Regions from separate parts of the Priestia megaterium genome, predicted to be linked through region 3. Evidence: riboswitches for the same ligand, from Rfam matches in the RefSeq annotation. Region 3 holds a riboswitch; each other region holds the start of a gene.
The links. A riboswitch is a leader RNA that binds a small molecule or an ion and turns the genes downstream of it on or off. The one in region 3 is predicted to bind cobalamin.
Positions count from the first base shown of each region.

Region 1 (4,457 bases), 1.4 Mb from region 3:
TTTTTGCACTAAAATAGCCGAACAGAAAGTAGCGGTCATTTTTATACCCAACCATTGAATCGCATGTGTTAATAGCTCGGTAAAAAAAGGCTAGGGCTCCCCCTCCTATAAATGCATAAAAAAGCGGAGCTGTAATACCATCACTTGTATTTTCAGCCACGGTCTCTACCGTCGCTCTGGCAATTTCTCCTTCTGATAAACGGTCCGTATCTCGTCCCACAATCATGCTTACTTCATATCTAGCTTTCTCCATATCTCCTAGCTGAAGCGGCTTTTGCACCTTATAAGCAGCTTCGCTTAAGGAACGAGTGGATATAGTAGTCGCAATCATTACGCCCTCTACTAAAACACCTAGTATAAAATGAACTCCGTACAAAGCATGAAGGAATAAAAAAGGAATAACTCCTGCGAGCACCACCATACTTATCACAAGAAGCAATCCTTTGAATCGTTTTCCTGCGCCTTTATTTAATCTGGAATCCATCCAATAAATCCACTTGCCAAACCAGCGAACGGGATGCGGCCAATTTTCTGGGTCACCTATGATTCGGTCAATGAGTAGAGCAATCGTCATGGCTGTCAGGTGTGCAATCATCGCTTGTGCAATACTCATTTCTTCACCTCTTTTCCTTAAGTGCCTGCTCTAAGCTTATTTTTACCAGCTTGGCTACCGCTTGACCTAAAGCGGTCATAGAGCCTGCATATTCATATAATGGTCCTTGCTGAGACGCTGCAACTGAGATACTGTCCGTAGATGTTCCCGTAGCAATCGTCTTTGTAGCTGGATCTATGACACCCAGCTGTGACAGCGTTTTTGTTTTGGCTTCTGTAGCGGCAATAAAAAGCTGTAAAAACGCCGCATCCGTAAGCCTGCCTTCCACGAAAAAAAACATATTAATTGTACCGGGAGAGGAATAGAAAGGGACAGCTTCGTCAGCTGTAATATCCACTGCGTTTCCTACTCCAGCCGTTATCACGGAAGCTACTCTTACTCCGTAGCCTTCATAACAGTAAATCGCTCTTTCTTTTAACCAAACCGCTGTCATCAACCCTACGATTTGCTCATGGCGCACATTTTCTTTCATCAAATATTGCTCATACTCTAAAGAAGGAGTATCTGAATAATAGTCTTTATGAACAAATCGATTGTAAAAGGTGTCCGTTTCCGTGATGCCTGTTCCTAAAACGCCTGAGCTGTATGTTTTATAAGAAGTCTCGGTTTTCATGATTAAAAGCTCAGGCCGTTCTTCAATTTTAAGATGTGAAAAGGGACCAATCCCCTTTTCAATTCGAACTGGAATATGGTCCCTCTTTTTATTTATTGTACACCTCAGGGTATACTGCTTTTGCTAAGTCCTCTAAGCCATCTACAATACGAGGTCCTAAGCGGTTGATTTTGTTTTGATTAACCTTTTCGATGTTCCCCTCTTTTACAGCAGTCATGCTGCTCCAAGCGGGACGCTTCATAATCTCATTTTTGTCTGCATCATACGTTGCGATAATAACGTCAGGGTTTAACTTAACAACTTGCTCTTCAGAAAACTTAACCCAACCCTTTTCACTAGCCGCTACGTTATCAGCACCGATCATAGTAAGCATTTCGTTCATGAACGTACCTTTTCCTGTTGTATAAATCTCAGGAGCTCCCGATACCTCTATCCATACTTTTTTACGATCTTCTTTTGAAATCGTTTTTGCTTTTTTCTCAATTGAAGCTACTTTTTCTTTCATGTCTTTAATTGTTTGATTAGCTTCTTTTGTTTTACCCGTTAATTTACCAATTTGCGTAATAGAATCATAAACCGTATCAAACGTTGTTGAATCTTTTACAACAAATACCGGAATACCCGCACTTTCAATTTGTTTAAATACTTCATCTGAAACGCCCATACTTGAAGCGTGTGCCAGCACTAAATCAGGATTTAAAGCAATAACTTTTTCTGCATTAACGTTCATATCTCCCACCTGCGCTTTTTTCTTTACGCTTTTAGGATAATCATCGTTGCTTGTGACACCGACTAATTCTTTTTCAAGGCCAAGGGCATATACAATCTCCGTATTACTTGGCATTAATGAAACAATTTTCTTAGGCTGTTTTTTCAACGTAATTTCTTTATCACGCGCGTCTTTTACCTTCACTGGAAACGCAGCTTGTGACGTTTGTTCTGTATCTTGCTTCGTTTTTTTATCACTGTTGCTTTGGCTGCCTGCACCGCATGCAGCAAGTACGATGACTAACAGCGCAATAATGGAATACGAAAGCCATTTTTTCATCTAAATACTCCCCCTATATATTGTTCATTGTGAATACGAAACCTCCACGTTAAAGAAAAAGCAAATGATCATGCAAAAAGCAGCGCTATCCCGTTTTTTCCGCTTTGACTATGTATACTGCTCGGCAGCAGCTTCAAAATAAAAAAGCTTTACTTTCAATTGAAAGCAAAGCAGGTAACGTCAAGATAAGCAGGAAAAGAATCCGTTCACTATACTTGATATGTATGTTCATTACCCTGCTTCACCCTTCCTCGAAGGTTTCACAGCTAACAATAAGGCAGGTCTCCTGACTTACGCACAAAGCGCTTACAGTGGCGGGACCGCGCTGGTTTTTCACCAGACTTCCCTTTTCACTCAATCTTTAAATTGAGACCTTATTGCTTTACGATTATTCACTTGTCCTAGTATACCCCACTCATCGAAAAATGGAAATAGCCATTCTCACAAAAAAAGCTGCGAGAATGCTCTCGCAGCTTAGGGAATTAAAGAGTTGCTAAAAATTCACGGACCGCTTCAGGCGTTTTAGCATTTGCACTGTGCAGGTGCGCAATTTTTTCACCGTTTTTATATACAAGAAGAGAAGGAATACCCATTACATTGTTTTCAGCAGAAAGTTCTTCAAACTCATCCTTGTCAATTTTAAACCATGCTTTATCTGTATTTTCGTCAACGATTTCATCAATAAACATATCCAAACGTTTGCAATCAGGACACCACGTTGTCGTAAAAATCCCAACGCTTAGTGTTTCATTCTTAATTTGTTCGCGAAATTGTTTTTCTTCCGTAAATTGTTTCATTGTGTTACCTCCAGCGTCTATTCGTTCCTTCCTACAATTCTATAGTAAGAAGTCTGACTTCATTATAAACGATTTTTTTATCGTTGTGCTAATGTTTCAGCTTATTTAGACCATAACGGTTTTAGACGTAAAAAAATGCTAGCTTAAAAAAGCTAACATTTCGAAATTGTAGAATGTTGTGTCTATTATCAGCTGAACCACTTAGGCGGCATGTTTCGGTTCCAATAAATTTTCCCTAAATCATAATGCTTTTGAAAATTATCTGCGGCCGCATGATAGTGAAAATTAAACCAGTATCCATCTTTTGGAGGATTTTCACGCCGTACATGAAACCGTATTAAGTCCTGACCGGTTTCCCGGTCATATACATGGAAAATCTTTTCACCGTAGCCAGCAGCAGGGTGCTCGCTTATCTCGAGATTCTGAATTGACTGTTCACGTTCAGTGCCAATGTCGGTCAGCACTTCTTCAATTTTAGGTAACACTGCTTGACGAAATTCATCTTCAATGACAGGACCAATTTTTGTTCCGAATTTTTCCACTGACTGTTTTTCAGCTGATTCCATTGCATACGTAACAAATGATGAAACGTCTTCATATTTTGGTTCTTCATATGGCAAATGAATATCTTCTATAACAGCTGTGACAGGAGTTGTTTCTCTTACATACCCTGCTTTATGTTGCTTGTCCGCTTTTGCATCATCAACGTATAAATATTCTGGTGGAGTGACAAGCCCAAATGTAAATACTGTAATAAATACAATTAGCATTCTTTTTATCCATCTAGGCATTCGTATCTTTCCTTTCTCATCTTTTCCCATATGGTCTTTTCATATTGTAAAATTCATTATCATAACTCACTAGGTATTGTAACATACTTATTAATTTTTTACCTATATTTGCTTATTCATTTATGCTGTCTACGGGCATTTGACGACTTTTCAGTTACCACCTTCCTTCTTCTGTTTGAGGTTGTCACACCGAGCGGAAACCTATACAAGATATTCCTTTTTTGCTGGATGCTTAAACAAAAAAGTATTTTTATGTTCAAAAATATATCATACTTTTATGAACTTTAGATGAAATTCATAAAAAAAACTTCCAAAACTTTTTAATTCCTAAAAGGTTTTGGAAGTCTTTTCAATGAGCGTAATTAATTTTACTTTTTTGGTTATTTTTGTATATCAATTGTCCCGTAATGAAATTTTGATGTTTTTCGTTTTTGCACAGTAAATCCATGCTCTTTAAAACGACTGCTTTTCCAATGATCTTTTAGCACGACCTTTTGTTTGGCTACTCTTTTTGCTTCTTGTATAGCCATTGGCGTCAGCGTGGTATACAGTGCTATTGCTTTAATACCGTTAATTCCATTCGATTCCTCAATTT
Region 1 is NZ_CP023317.1:1,925,289-1,929,745, reverse strand. Features, by position in the region: gene cbiB (adenosylcobinamide-phosphate synthase CbiB) at 1-613, opposite strand, end outside; gene CEQ83_RS09665 (adenosylcobinamide amidohydrolase) at 618-1,226, opposite strand; gene CEQ83_RS09660 (ABC transporter substrate-binding protein) at 1,315-2,274, opposite strand; cobalamin riboswitch at 2,534-2,666, opposite strand; gene CEQ83_RS09655 (thioredoxin family protein) at 2,757-3,071, opposite strand; gene CEQ83_RS09650 (YpjP family protein) at 3,260-3,862, opposite strand; gene CEQ83_RS09645 (class I SAM-dependent methyltransferase) at 4,243-4,457, opposite strand, start outside.
Region 1: another riboswitch for cobalamin. It lies ahead of CEQ83_RS09660 (ABC transporter substrate-binding protein); the one in region 3 lies ahead of nikA (nickel ABC transporter substrate-binding protein).

Region 2 (4,457 bases), 870 kb from region 3:
TTACTCAGCTTCCTTTATCTTCTTTAAAAAGTTCTCCAGAAACAGAAACGTATTTTCAGAAAACGTGGAATCTCGAGGAGACGTTCACCATTATGTATACGTCTGGAACAACAGGTAATCCAAAAGGAGTGCTGCAGACATATGGAAATCACTGGTGGAGTTCCATTGGTTCAGCGCTTAATTTAGGATTAAATGAAAAAGACTGCTGGCTTATAGCGGTTCCTTTGTTTCATATTAGCGGATTATCCATTTTAATGCGGAGCGTCTTTTACGGAATGAAAATCATTTTAGAAGAACGATTTGAAGCAAGAGCGGTGAATGAAGCCATTGAAAACAAAGGAGTAACAATTATTTCGGTTGTCACTTCCATGCTATCGAATATGCTGGATGAATTAGCTGAACGTAAATACCCAAATACATTTCGCTGTATGCTTTTAGGAGGAGGACCCGCACCGCTTACTATTTTAGAGGCTTGTGTGAATAAAGAAATTCCTGTTTATCAAACGTATGGAATGACAGAAACATCTTCACAGTTCGTTACGCTTTCACCTGAAGATAGTTTGCGAAAACTGGGATCAGCAGGTAAACCATTATTTCCGTGTGCAATGAAAATTGTAGATGAGAATGGAAATGAAACACGTGAAGCAGGAGAAATCATTGTTAAAGGTCCAAATGTTACAAAAGGATATTTAAATAAACCTGAAGCTACTAAAAAAGCCCTTCAACAAGGCTGGTTCTATACAGGAGATATCGGGAAAGTGGATGAAGAAGGTTTTCTATATGTATTAGACAGACGTTCGGACCTTATTATTTCAGGTGGAGAAAATGTATATCCAGCTGAAATTGAAAATGTTTTGTTGAAGCATCCCGCTGTTAAAGAGGCCGGTGTAACGGGAGTAGCCGATGGAAAATGGGGACAAGTTCCTGCAGCATGCATTGTTATAAACGAAGACGTTTCAGATGAAGAGTTATCTTTACACATTCAACAATTTTTAGCAAAGTACAAACTTCCAAAGTATTTCGTTCGAGTAGAGGAGCTGCCGCGAACGGCCTCTAATAAAATCATACGCCGGAAGCTATCATCGTTCATACAGAAAGGGATTTAATCGATGATTATCAAAAAAGTACATCTTTATAAAATTGACATGAAGCTTCTTTCTCCTTTTTCAACAAGCTATGGTACGGTCCAGGATCGAGAATTGATTTTGCTTGAAGTAGAAGATGAAAAAGGATTTACAGGATGGGGAGAAGTCGTTGCTTTTTCATCTCCTTGGTATACGGAAGAAACGATTCAGACATGTTTTCATATGTTAGACGATTTTTTAATTCCTTCGCTTCTTCACCAGCAGCTTCAAAAACCAGAGGATGTTCAAAAGTTATTCAAACCTCTAAAGCGGAACAACATGGCTAAAGCAGCTTTGGACTGTGCTGTATGGGATTTGTATGCAAAGCGCCAAAATAAGCCCTTAGCTGAAGTAATTGGCGGAATAAGGCCTGCTGTAGAAGCTGGAGTGGTAGTTGGCTTAAATGATATTTCCATCATGAAAGAACAAATAAAGACTTATATGAAAGATGGTTATAAGCGCTTTAAAGTGAAAATTAAGCCAGGCGCTGACTATGAGCTACTGAAACAAATTCGAGATGAATTTCCAAGCATTCCTCTTATGGCTGATGCCAATTCAGCCTATACGTTAAGCGATAGTGATTCATTGAAAAAACTAGATGAATTGAATTTAATGATGATCGAACAGCCGTTAAGTTCGGATGATATCCTTGATCATCGATTATTACAAAAGCAAATGAAGACGCCGATTTGCTTAGATGAAAGTATTGTGAGCTATGAAGATGCACGTCATGCAATCGAACAAAAAAGCTGCAAGATTATCAATGTGAAAATCGGTCGAGTTGGCGGAATGTCTGTAGCAAAAAAAATTCATGATTTATGCGCCCTACACGGTGTAAGGCTTTGGGTTGGCGGAATGTTAGAAGCCGGGATTTCACGAGCTCATAACATCGCCCTTGCCACACTGCCTTCTTTCACGATACCAGGTGACATTTCTGCGTCGTCTCGCTATTGGGAAAAAGATATTATTAAGCCCGAAGTAGAGGTAGAAGCCGGAGTAATAAAGGTGAAGGAAAAACCGGGGATAGGATACGATATTGATAAAAAGTTTATCAAAACAATCACAGCATTTGAAAAAGAATACAAATAATTAAAAACCGTTTTTTATGAAAAACGGTTTTTTTATTGATGTTGGCAATGTTTAGTAGAAAAATAGGACAAATTTTTTAAAAAGAGCACATTGTTCCATCAAGCGTGTCAAAACATGTTATGATGGAGTAGTTTGATGAAAAAAGTCGAAGGATTTTATCGTAAAAAACAAAATTATTTTTGAAAATAGGTTGATAGTTTTCTAAGTTGTCCTATATAATGTGTTTATAACATAACACAATATGTTGTTTGTTAAACAATAATAAAATACTATATTTTGTGTTTTCCAGTGAAAAAGGTGTCTGATAAAAAGACTTAAAAGGGAATTTGGTGAAAATCCAAAGCTGTCCCCGCAACTGTGAATGCTGATGAAATAAGGAGATCCACTGTGAGTAAACATCATGGGAAGGCCTTAAAGTAAAAAGAAGCATAAGTCAGGAGACCTGCCTTTTTTATGTCGTTTTATCTTCTTCGGGAGGTGAGAGGGTAGAGCGAGGATTGAGAAAAGACTTAGTGTCTTCTTCTATCTTCGTTCTATTCGCTCACCGAGGTACGGTGAGCGATTTTTTATTTTGAAGTGAAGAGAGGAGCCATATTTATGGTGAATACATTAAAGCCTACAATTCTACATGAATTAACTGCATATATTGAACGTTTAAAAAAAGAATTTACGCAACTTGATTTTTCTTTGTATGAGGAAAAGGTTATTCAAACTGTTACAGTAAAGGAAAATATGACGGACGAAAAGGTTGCAAACGTACTAATTTTGGCAGCCCTAGAGCGTATTTCAATGGAAGAACCAGATTGGACGTACGTGGCGGCAGACGTCTACTTAAACGAACTATATCGAAAAGCAGCGGACAACCGAGGTTATGATAAAAAAGAGAAGTACGGTTCGTTTTATCAGCTTATTCAAGAACTAACAAAAATCGGCATTTATAATAAACAGCTATTAAAAACATATACAGAAGAAGAAATTAATGAAATTGCTTCAGTCATTATTCCTGAACGCGATCGTTTATTTACATACATTGGATTGCTGACATTAGCAGATCGCTATTTAGCGACATCACATGATAAGCGTGTATACGAATTACCGCAAGAACGTTTTCTTATCATTGCTATGACGCTGATGTCTCAAGAAAAGAAAGAAAATCGAACAGCATTAGTAAAAGAAGCGTACTGGGCGCTTTCTAGTCTATATATGACGGTTGCCACACCAACACTCTCAAACGCAGGAAAGAGCTACGGACAGCTATCTAGCTGCTTTATTGATACGATTGATGACAGCTTACGCGGTATTTATGATAGCAATACAGATTTGGCCACGCTTAGTAAAAATGGAGGCGGAATTGGTGTCTACCTCGGTCATATTAGAAGCCGAGGAAGTGATATAAAAGGTTTTAAAGGCGTATCATCAGGAACAATTCCATGGATGAAACAGCTAAATAATACGGCTGTAAGTGTCGATCAGCTAGGTCAACGACAAGGAGCTATTGCTGTATATTTAGATGTTTGGCATAAAGACATTTTTTCATTCTTAGACGCGCGTTTGAACAATGGTGATGAACGCCAGCGCACGCATGATTTATTCACTGGCGTATGTTTGCCAGATTTGTTTATGGAAAAAGTAGAAGCACGTGAAGACTGGCACTTATTCGATCCTCACGAAGTTCGTACGCTGATGGGCTACTCGTTAGAAGATTTTTATGATGAAGAAGAAGGCAGCGGTTCGTTCCGCACTCGTTACGCTGAGTGTGTAAACAATGAACAGCTTTCAAGAGAAACAGTGCCTGCTATTGAGATCTTCAAGCGCATTATGCTTTCGCAGCTTGAAACCGGAACTCCTTATATGTTCTATCGTGATACGGTTAACCGAGCTAATCAAAACCGACACGCGGGCATGATTTACTGCAGTAACTTATGTACAGAAATCACGCAAAACCAAAGTACAACGGTCGTAACAGAGGAAATTACGGAAGACGGAAAAATTATTATTACAAAGAATCCGGGCGATTTTGTTGTATGTAATCTTTCTTCTATTAACTTAGCGAGAGCCGTAACTGAAGATGTACTTGAACGTTTAATTCCAATTCAAGTACGCATGCTTGATAATGTTATTGAGTTAAATGATTTGCCGGTACTTCAAGCAAAGCTAACGAATCAAAAGTACCGCGCAGTAGGGCTTGGCACATTTGGCTGGAACCATTTGCTTGCCTTAAAGAAAATAGCATGGGAGACAGAT
Region 2 is NZ_CP023317.1:4,638,324-4,642,780, reverse strand. Features, by position in the region: gene CEQ83_RS23745 (o-succinylbenzoate--CoA ligase) at 1-1,106, shown strand, start outside; gene menC (o-succinylbenzoate synthase) at 1,110-2,213, shown strand; cobalamin riboswitch at 2,492-2,677, shown strand; gene CEQ83_RS23735 (ribonucleoside-diphosphate reductase subunit alpha) at 2,811-4,457, shown strand, end outside.
Region 2: another riboswitch for cobalamin. It lies ahead of CEQ83_RS23735 (ribonucleoside-diphosphate reductase subunit alpha); the one in region 3 lies ahead of nikA (nickel ABC transporter substrate-binding protein).

Region 3 (4,457 bases):
TTCTTTTACTTCTTTAATTTGATACATTTGTACTTCTTGCACGTTTACTGTCACATCCTTTTAGCGATCATTGTATACTTTTTCTTTTCTCTGCTTATGCTGCAATGTTAACTACGGTGTTACGTCTAAATGCTGAGTCAGCATATAATACTCGCTTGGATTTGTTGTCCAGTTTTTCACTTTTTGATTATAAGCAACAACAATGTTTGGATGTACAATCGATGACGTCAGCATTTTTCTATTAATCAAAGCGGTTGCTTGTTTGGCTAACTGATCTCGTTTTGCGTCATCTACTGTTGAATTTAACTGTTCTATCATTTTTGTTAGCGTATCATCATTAATCCGGCTGGCATTTAAACCACCGCCGGGCAAATAGTTCGTACTTAAATAATAGCTGGCATCTCCTCTAGGTGCTGTGATAAGGCTGTACAATGCTAAATCCCAATCATCTTTTGCCATTACATATTCATCGCTATCTTCAACTAGGTGAATCTTAATAGTAATTCCTAACTCTTTGGCATTAGACTGTATAAGCTGAGCAATTAAAGGCAGTTCTGGCAAAGAACTGTATGTGACAAGAGAGAGCGATAGTGGCTTTCCATTTTTGATTGCTTTGTCATTTTTGATTTGATAGCCTGCTTTCTCTAAATATTTTTTAGCAGATGTCATACCTCTTTGCTCATTAGCAGTACTATCAGCAAAAGGAAATTGGGGTAAAAATGGACCTCGAGCCGCTGCCGCTTGATTGTTCATGATGCTGCTAACAATTTCTTTTCGGTTCAATAAGGTATCGATAGCTTTTCTTACATTTTCGTCTTTTAATGCGTCATTAGTTTGATTGTAAAGCAATAAATGGGTGCGCACACTAGGTACTCCACTTACTTTAAAAGACGGATCTGTTTGTAAAGTGCCCAAGCTTTCTAAAGGCGGGCGATAAATAATATCGGCTGTTCCAGATTGAAGAGCAGCAACTCGCGCATTAGCATCTTCGTTAAATCCAAAGATCGCACTTTTCAATTTCACTTTTCCACCCCAATAATTTTCATATCTTTCTAATTTTACTTGATTTCCTTGATCAAAAGACAAGACGCGAAATGGACCCGTACCAATGGGCTTCTTAGCTATATTAGAAGCATCAACATCTATAATAGCTGTATTTGGATGCACTAATTCAGAAGGAAATTTAGGCATTGGTTCTTTTAATGTAATTGTCAGCGCATGACTGTTCGCTTTCATTTCTTTAATATTTAAAGCGTTTTTCATCGCATAACTTTGATCTATCGTTCTTTGAAGAGAAGACTTAACGGCATTTGCATCTAGCGCTTTTCCATTTTGAAACGTGATGTTCTTTCTTATCATAAATGTCCATGTAAGGCCGTTATCTTTCGTTTCCCACTTTTCAGCAAGCCAAGGCTTTATTTTTAAATCGTCGTTGATTTTAACAAGCGTCTCCCCTACTCCCCCACGAACTGCTGTATAATTATCGTCCGTATGAGGATCAAGCGTTGCAGATGTAAAATTAAATAAAAACGTCACACTTTTATCCGTTTTCTTTCTTTCTTTTATACTTACGCTCTCTTCATTAGGAGCGCAAGCAGTGAGGCAAAGTAACACGAGAAATATCATAGATACAAGTTTTTTATTATTTATCATTCATTTTTCCACCTTCTATTTTAATACACAAAAAAAAGCACTTCTAAAAAGAAGTGCTTGCCTTCACAACAAATTCAGATAAACGTATCCCTTGTTTATCGTATTTTTGATTCTGCCAAAACACCTCCCTATCCTCGTAGGTTATTGTGTGCTGCGATTTATGGCAGGTCTCCTGGCTTCAAGTCATTGCCTTATACCGCCTTCCCGTCTCTAAATAGACAGTGGCTTTTTGACATAAGGCTCCTTGTTACAGTGGCGGGACCGCTCCGGATTTTCACCGGATTCCCTTTTAAGGCAATTGAAAAACAATTGCCACCATAAAAGCTGGTTATTTAATTTAGTAGCGTGCTCTTGAAACTCTAGAAGTGGAAGCTGATGGTGAAATACCTTCATCATCAAATCCAGTGGCAATAACGGTTACCATCATTTCGTCCTTTAAATCTTCATTAATCACAGATCCAAAAATCATATTTAAGTCCTGATCAGAAGCGGACGTGACAATATCTGCTGCTTCCTGTACTTCGTAAAGACTCAGGCTGCTGCCGCTCGTAATGTTCAGCAGCACGCCTCTTGCTCCATCAATCGATGCATCTAGCAGCGGACTAGAAATCGCTTTTTTCGCTGCTTCAATTGCTCGATCTGATCCCGAAGCTCGTCCGATACCCATAAGCGCAAATCCTTGATTAGACATAATTGTTTTTACATCAGCAAAGTCAAGGTTAATCAGCCCTGGAACAGCGATTAAATCTGAAATACCTTGAATACCTTGGCGAAGAACATTATCTGCTTCACGGAATGCTTCAAGCATAGGTGTCTTTTTATCAACGATTTCAAGCAAACGGTCGTTTGGAATGACAATAAGGGTATCTACCGATTCATTCATCGCAGTAATACCGCCTACTGCTTGCTTGGTACGTTTATTTCCTTCAAACTTGAAAGGACGAGTAACTACTCCAATTGTTAAAGCATTTAGTTCACGGGCAATTTGGGCAATAACCGGAGCTGCTCCAGTACCAGTGCCTCCCCCCATGCCAGCTGTTACGAATACCATATCTGCGCCTTGCAGTACTTCTTGAATTTGCTCTCTGCTTTCTTCTGCAGCTTCTCTTCCTACTTCTGGATTAGCTCCTGCACCTAATCCTCGCGTTAATGCCGCACCAATCTGCATTTTCACATCTGCTTTAGATAAATTAAGCGCCTGAGCATCCGTATTAACGGCGATAAATTCTACCCCTTGTACACCATGTTCAATCATACGGTTAACGGTGTTATTTCCTCCACCGCCGACTCCAATTACTTTAATTCGCACTAATGGCGATACATCTCCATCAAATCCAAACATTCTAAGTTCCTCCTCAATGATCAAAATTACTTTCTCTTATTATCCGAAAAAACACGTGAAGAACCTTTTACTCCTATGTTTAACGCGTAACTGTTCTTTTGTTTTACAGATTTTATACATTTCTCTTTTAACCTTTAAATCTTTACATCTTTATGTAAAATTATTGTTGTTCCGAAGTTAGTACGCCGAACTCTTTTTTGGTTTTCCCACTCAAAACGGCATATAAGCTTATTGTATCATTCATTTGACAGATGTCTGTATTTAATTTTGAGTAAGATGTGACTAAGAGAATAATATTTTTATAGACAAAATGAGAAAAAGCCCTTAGAAATAAGGGCTTCTCTAGATAATAAACCATTTTATAATTTCCCAGTTAAGAATTGAGCTTCTCCCATACCAAAGCTCCAGTCAGCATTACCGTTTTCAACAATTGAAATCATAATGTCGCTTGGCTGAATTCCGCAGCTTTCTCCCAGCTCTTTTACAATTAATTTGTAAAGAGCTTGTTTTTGCTCTTCTGTTCGCTGTTTGCTCGTCACACTTATAATAACCAAATCCTTGCTTCTCTCAAAGCCAAGACCTGTATCTTCAATAATCATTTCATGAGCAGGATGCTGATGTACAATTTGATAACGATCGCGTTCTGGGACGCCAAAGGCTTCTAGCATCGCTCGATGAGTAGCGTCTAGTAATGTTTTTAACTCTTTTTCGTCTCTTCCTTCTATTACATCAAATCTAAGTAATGGCATACTAAGTAACCTCCAGCTTTTTGTCTAATGTATTATTGCTTTATCATATCACAACTATCATTTGTAAAAAAAAGATATGCTATTCACAATGTGCTCTCTAGTGAAAGAGACCTCAAACTCTTCAATAAAAGCTGAACCTAATAAAAAGAAATGAGCAGCATAACGGCTCATTTCATTAGTACAAAAATATTTATAATAAGAGCTAAAATACATACAGATACAATGGCAATGAGTACGTTCATCACAAGGTTTTGCGAGGATGTTTTAGCTTGTTTTTTCATATCAGCCCGACTCATCTGTTGCTTTTCATGATCACTTTTAGACATCACGTAGCCTCTCCTATTCATCAAAATGTCAGCAGTGTATAAATGATTTTTGAGAAACCTTGATCCAGTTCTTTTGTATAAACAGCAGCACATGCAGGTTACCATCAGTTATTTTAGCATGTTTTGTCAAATAAGTGGACTATGTAGCGCTTCAATTTAGTATTCACAGCCAAATATATTTAAATTCGTTGCTTTTCTCTTCTTTTCTCGCTATTGTTTGAGAAGAAGGATAATTAGATACGATAAAGGATGATACGATATTGAATAACCATACGCAGCTGCCTCAGTATATCTACACATACGCATGCAGCGAAGAGGAACTCTCACTATGTCAATTAGAGAGACGCTCTCTTTTTGAAATTGAAACTGAGAAACCTATCATAAAAA
Region 3 is NZ_CP023317.1:479,849-484,305, reverse strand. Features, by position in the region: gene CEQ83_RS02570 (GNAT family N-acetyltransferase) at 1-42, opposite strand, end outside; gene nikA (nickel ABC transporter substrate-binding protein) at 112-1,653, opposite strand; cobalamin riboswitch at 1,798-1,988, opposite strand; gene ftsZ (cell division protein FtsZ) at 1,991-2,995, opposite strand; gene CEQ83_RS02555 (tautomerase family protein) at 3,355-3,744, opposite strand; gene CEQ83_RS26905 (hypothetical protein) at 3,912-4,070, opposite strand; gene CEQ83_RS02550 (TRM11 family SAM-dependent methyltransferase) at 4,331-4,457, shown strand, end outside.